One region of the Paenibacillus sp. JNUCC32 genome, then DNA from elsewhere that is predicted to be linked to it. Evidence: riboswitches for the same ligand, from Rfam matches in the RefSeq annotation. Region 1 holds a riboswitch; the other holds the start of a gene.
The links. Region 1 has a riboswitch for thiamine pyrophosphate ahead of JNUCC32_RS22175 (ABC transporter substrate-binding protein). Riboswitches for the same ligand answer to the same signal wherever they lie in the genome.
Positions count from the first base shown of each region.

Region 2: linked by a shared signal. The riboswitch ahead of tenA (thiaminase II) and the one ahead of JNUCC32_RS22175 (ABC transporter substrate-binding protein) in region 1 are both predicted to bind thiamine pyrophosphate.

Region 1 is NZ_CP062260.1:4,998,965-5,002,171, forward strand. It holds gene JNUCC32_RS22165 (GGDEF domain-containing protein) at 1-801, opposite strand, end outside; gene JNUCC32_RS22170 (VOC family protein) at 1,060-1,443, shown strand; TPP riboswitch at 1,619-1,728, shown strand; gene JNUCC32_RS22175 (ABC transporter substrate-binding protein) at 1,850-2,881, shown strand; gene JNUCC32_RS22180 (MTH1187 family thiamine-binding protein) at 2,970-3,207, shown strand, end outside.
Region 2 is NZ_CP062260.1:4,412,902-4,416,108, reverse strand. It holds gene JNUCC32_RS19735 (VOC family protein) at 164-664, opposite strand; TPP riboswitch at 928-1,031, shown strand; gene tenA (thiaminase II) at 1,173-1,859, shown strand; gene thiM (hydroxyethylthiazole kinase) at 1,915-2,757, shown strand; gene thiD (bifunctional hydroxymethylpyrimidine kinase/phosphomethylpyrimidine kinase) at 2,754-3,207, shown strand, end outside.

The DNA.
Region 1 (3,207 bases):
ATTTCCGAACGAACGGGGCTCCCTCTCATCCAACGATTGATTTCGGGCATCGGGAGCTGACCGCCCTCCTGCCAAACCAATGATGAATACCGATAACGTATACAGTGGGTACAGGTATGAACGAACTTCAACACCCTTATAATCGACGAGATACATATGCAGAACATCGGCGGCAATGTACATGCTCCCGCCGAGGCACATCAGGAAGACTGCCCGTTTCCTTAACTGTCCTGTGTTAAAATACAACACCAAGGTGAAGAAAATAAGCACCGTTGCGCACAGCGGGTACAGCATGTCCACCCACAGCTTTCCCCATATGGCTTCATTCGCCAAACCGGTAAGCTCGGGCTTGATGAAATATTCCCAGCCTACCGTCATGACCGTTATGCCAACGATCACGATATCCAGCATAAACCGCACTCCCCGAAACGAACCTTGTACGTGCCGGAACAAATAAATGAGGGCACCTGCAAACAGGATGATTTCGAATCCCCAGAATAATTGAGTCAAAATTGTCCGGGAAGCGCTCTCTTTCCCCAGCCAAAAATAACAAGCATCGATGATTCGAGCCGAGGCATCCGCCATCAGCCCGGCACTTGCGATAAGCCAAAACCTTCGAAGATGCGGCTCGTAATGCCGACTGATCCGTAGTAAATAGACGGAAGCGGCAGCGGAAGCCATAATGACTAGAACACGCTGAAGCAATAAAGCATCAGGCATCCACAGAACGGTCATTATCTGAATGAATGCATATATGATGGCGAGTCGAATCCACAGATGATCTGCTGGAGTTGGACTCATAAGCATTCCTCCTCGGCCAAAAGGCAAGCTTTCTTCAATGCTTGTTTGTTAGGTCTTTTGAATTAATAGTTATAGTTCTCATGATACTTTTTACCCACCTAAAAGTAAAGATGAGGAAGTGAAAGAAAGACCATCGATTCTACTCTATTAAACCATCGCGCTCCAAAAGCTTTCCGTCCTCAAGACCCACTTGACGTATAGGAATTATATGATAATATTTCAGTCATATCTCATATGAATCGGAAAGGGTGTTTAGCCTTGTCACAGAAACGATTGGATCATGTCGGCATTGTCGTCCGGGACCTTGAAGCCACGATTGCTTTTTACACAACCGTCGTCGGACTTGAACTGAAGGATCGCCTTACCCATACCAATGGCGTCATCCAGCTGGCATTCCTCGGATTTAACGGCAGCGACGAAACGGAAATCGAGCTTATCCAGGGTTACAGCGACACGCTTCCCGCAGAAGGCACCGTCCATCATTTCGCCGTCAGCACCGATAACATCGAAGCGGAATATGTGCGCGTACAGGGACTGGCCGTACCTCATCTTGACGAGGAAATCGTAACGCTTCCGAACGGGTACCGCTATTTCTTCGTCCACGGTCCCGAAGGAGAATGGATTGAGTTCTTCCAGCGCTAACCGCTGGCGAACAGGATCCTATCAAAATGCTTCATCCCGTGAATGGTTAACGGGGTTCATTCTTCCAACCGCACAAGCCATGTCCAATACGAAGACCTGCCTCGTTCGCATCCCCTTCCGAACTAGACAGGTCTTTGCGTTAGGACTATAATAACGGATGTAACGTCCGAAACTTCATAAATCCCGGGGGAGCTGGAATTTGGCCGGCTGAGAGTGTATCCGATGATACTGACCCTTACACCTGATCTGGGTAATGCCAGCGTAGGAAGTCCATGTTTGCGGCAGCTATGATTTGCCGTGGTATACACTTACGCCGTCATGCGTCCTGATATCATTCAGGGCGCTTTTTTTGTGGAGTTAACGAGGTCATAGAAAGAGAAAGAGAATTCAAAGGAGAGAAGACAAGATGAAGAAGGGAAAATGGATGGCGCTGCTTCTCGCTTGCGCCCTGCTGATGGTTGCGGCGGGATGCGGTACAGGCGGACAGAACGAAAATACAGGTACCGAAGGCGCAGACGGCCAGGCGGCCGAAAAGCTCCGCGACGTACAGCTGATGCTCGATTGGTCGGCCAACACGAACCACACCGGACTGTATGCAGCCAAGGAGCTCGGGTATTATGAGGAAGAAGGGCTTAACGTCCAGATCGTCCAGCCGGGGGCCGGCGGAACGGATACGCTGGTCGCATCCGGCAAGGTGCCGTTTGGCATCAGCTACCAGGAAGGCGTCACGCTTGCCAGAACCCAAGGCCTGCCGCTTGTCTCCATTGCGGCGATTATTCAGCATAATACATCCGGCTTTGCCGCCCCCAAGGACAAGGGGATCGTCAAGGCTGGCGATTTTGAAGGGAAATCCTACGGCGGCTGGGGCTCGCCTGTTGAGGAAGCCGTCATGAAATCCATCATGGAGATCGACGGTGCCGATGTCAGCAAAGTAAATATGGTTAACATGGGCGATGCCGATTATTTTACGGCCGTCAAACGCGATATTGATTTTGCCTGGATCTTCTATGCCTGGACCGGTATCGAAGCCGAGCTCCGGAACGAGCCGCTCGACATGATCTATGTGAAGGACTACTCCGAGCAGCTTGACTATTACACGCCGGTGATCGTAACGAACGAGAAGCTGATCCAGGAGGACCCGGAGCTTGTCAAAGCATTCATGCGGGCGACCTCAAAAGGATACGACTATGCGATTCAACATCCTGAGGATGCGGCTGCCCTGCTGACGAAGGCCGTTCCCGAACTGGATGCCGAGCTGGTTCATGCCAGCCAGAAATGGCTGAGTCCCCGCTATCAGGATGATGCTGCCCGCTGGGGCGAGCAGAAAGCCGAAGTATGGTCGGGGTATGCAGACTGGATGTTTGAACGCAAGCTGCTCGAGAAGGAGCTTGATGCGGACAGCGCCTTCACCAATGAATTTTTACCGGAGAAACCATAGGATGCATTTAATTTGGAAGAGAGACGGCCTGTCCGGCAGGCTGCCTCTCTTCCATTACAATATAGCTTGCATGAAAGGATGAGTTTAGATGGCAAACACCCTCTTGAGCATACAAGTGATACCCAGAACGCCGGATGGAGGCGACAGCATTCCTTATGTGGATGAAGCGATTCGGGTCATTCAGGAGTCGGGCGTGAAATACGAGGTCCATGCGCTCGAAACCACCTTGGAAGGAGAGCTTTCCGAGCTGCTGAAAATCGTTGAGCGCATGCATGAGGCGCTGGTGAAAGCGGGAAGTCCCAGCGTCATATCCCAGGTCAAAATCG
Region 2 (3,207 bases), 590 kb from region 1:
CCAGCTATCTACTCCGAGTCCCCGAGTTTTCTACCTCTAACCCATAGCTACTCTAGTTATGCGGTTTTACATTCGTTTTGGTCGGCAGCCATCCATGCATACCCCAGGGACACCGAATCCACCCACGTCCTCCCTGTAATAACGCTTGACTTCACGGTACTTTTTACGACGTCTTCACCACGATCTCCGCCCCTGCAACATAGGTCATCGCTTTGATGTATTCCGGGTCTTGGGCACGCTGTTCCATTTCCACCGGAGTGAGGTCCTCCATTCGTGTCTGTACCCACCATAAGTTGCCGAACGGGTCCCGTACCCGTCCCACCCGATCGCCGAAGAACAAGGTCGTTGGCTCCGTCACCGAGACCGCACCTGCGGCCAGCGCTTGCCGATACACGTCATCGCAATCCTCAACATACAAACGGAGGTATGCCGGGCTATCCGGCCATTCCGGCTTTGCGTCAAACATCATGACGACGGCATCCCCGATTCGCACCTCGGCATGGCCGATGACACCATCGCCAACATAGACGCGGGCAAGCTCTTCGGCCCGAAAAGCCTGCTTGAGGAAATCGATCAGCGCTGCGGAGTTTCTTGAGATGATCCACGGCGTCACGGAGGTGTAGCCATCCGGAATGGGTTTAACCGCTTTCGGTTGGTTCGTCATAAATACGCTCGCTCCTTTAAATTTCATTTATTTGAATTGTGCTTATGCACTCATTATGCGGGGGCATATATGACAGCCGAGCGTCAGTGTTTCCGGAATGAGTTTGGGGTAGCCTGCGTTTTTATCTTGCGAAAAGACAGCCGCCACGGTACATCGTCACAATCACGCGGTCGGAGGAAGGTTCGAGCTTGAGGTTCCGTCCACAAACTGTTAACGTTTGACACCACCCTCAAACCTATGTACAGTATTAGACAAAAGAATAGGAAGTCCACTAGGGGAGCCGTTGGCGGCTGAGACAAGAGCGTATCTTGGACCCTTTGAACCTGATCTAGTTCGTACTAGCGTAGGAAAGTGGAGCCTTCGAATATGAGGTCTCGGTGCGTTTTTTTGGCGCACCCGGGCTTGTTGACGAAGCCGCTCCAGTTTTCGGGGCGGCTTTTTAGCGTTGTCTGAAAAGTCGTGTCTTACGGACTTCCTGCTCTTCAATATGTTGGAGGTGGGGACAAAGATGAGTTTCACGCAAGAGCTCCGTCAGCAGGCGGGAGGCATTTTTCAAGCAATCTTCGATCATCCCTTCGTAAAAGGCATTGCCGAGGGGAATCTGAAGCGGGAGCAGCTGATTCACTATGTGAAGCAGGATTTTGAGTATTTGAATGCCTACATGCGGATATACGGAATAGCCATATCCAAATCGATCAGCCGTGAAGAGATTGCGGCCTTTAACGAACAGATTTCATTCATTCTGCACAGCGAGGTGCACCCGCATCAGAATTTTTGCGCAGCCGCCGGGGTGACCTATGAAGAGCTTCAAGGATATCCGCTGGCTCCGTCCGCGCATCATTACATCCGTCATATGCTGACGGTGGCGCATGAGGGTAGTTTGGGGGAGATTATGGCCGTGCTGCTGCCGTGCCCATGGACGTACCTGGAGATTGGCCGCAAGCTGCTGAATGAGGTGAAGCCGGATGCCTCCCATCCGTTTTACGACTGGATTTCTTTCTACGGAAACCGGGGGGAAGACGCGACAGCCAAATTCCGCGACCGTCTCGATGCATGGGCGGATCGTGCGACGGCAGCCGAGCGGGAACGGATGAGGGAGCATTTCATGCTGAGCTGCCAGCTGGAGTATCTGTTCTGGGACATGGCTTATAAGCAGGAGGAGTGGCCGGTGCAGCTGGAGGCTGCGGTGCTGTAAGAGCAATGATCACAAGCACATGGAATTCCATTATAGCGAAGAGAGGCTGATATAAATGCATTCATGGGAAAAAGAGGTTTCGGCGCTTTTGACGAAGGTACAGCAGACGAGCCCCCTCGTTCACAATATGACGAACGTGGTGGTTACGAATTTTACGGCTAACGGCTTGTACGCGCTGGGCGCGTCGCCGGTGATGGCTTACGCGCCGGAGGAAGTGGCGGATATGGCCGCCATCGGAGGCGCGCTCGTATTGAACATCGGTACGCTGAACCGCGAGCTGGTGGATGCGATGATTATCGCCGGGCAATCGGCGAATGCCCATGGCGTGCCGGTGCTGCTGGACCCGGTCGGCGCGGGAGCGACCCGTTTTCGGACGGAGTCGGCGCTGCGGATCCTAAGCGAGGTGAAGGTTTCGCTCGTGCGCGGAAATGCGGCTGAAGTCGCTCACCTTATCGGGGAGATCCGCGAGATCAAGGGCGTAGACGCAGGCAATAGCGCAGGCAGCAATCATGCCGAGCTGGCCGTGCGGGCGGCGCGCGAGTTAGGCACGATCGTGGCCATTACCGGTGAAGAGGACGTGATTACCGATGGAACGGAAGTGCGCATCATTACCGGAGGGGATGCTCTGCTTACGAAGGTGACCGGCGCAGGCTGCCTGCTGACCTCGGTGCTGGGTGCCTTTGCCGCGGTGGAAGCAAACCTGCTGCTTGCAGGTACGGCGGGTCTGGCCTTCTATGGGGCCGCGGCGGCGAAAGCTGCTGAGCGAACGGCAGATCTGGGACCGGGAAGCTTCCAGATAACTTTCCTGGACGAGCTGGCGAAGCTTCATCCAGGATCGCTGGAAGGGTATGCCGCTGTGCTGGAAGCGGGAGCGGCGGCTGCCGGAGGCACGCGATGAGCGAGGCTCGCATACCCCGTGCCCTGACGATTGCCGGGTCTGACAGCGGTGGCGGCGCCGGCATTCAGGCCGATCTGAAAACCTTCCAGGAACTCGGCGTGTACGGCATGTCGGCGATTACCGCGATCACGGTGCAGAATACCTTGGGGGTTCACGGCGTATATCCGCTGCCACCCGAAGCAACTGCGGAGCAGATTGAAGCGGTTGGATCGGATCTCGGGATAGATGCATTGAAGACGGGCATGCTGTTCAACGCCGAGATCATTCGGCTGGTTGCTGACCGGATTCGGGCATTCGGCTGGGGGAAGGTCGTTGTCGATCCCGTGATGATCGCCAAGGGCGGAGCGGAGCTGCTGCAAAGCGAAGCGGTGGAGGCTTTAAGAGAAGATTTGCTGCCGCTGGCGTTGATTGTCACCCCCAATATACCGGAGGCCGAAGTATTGGCGGGGA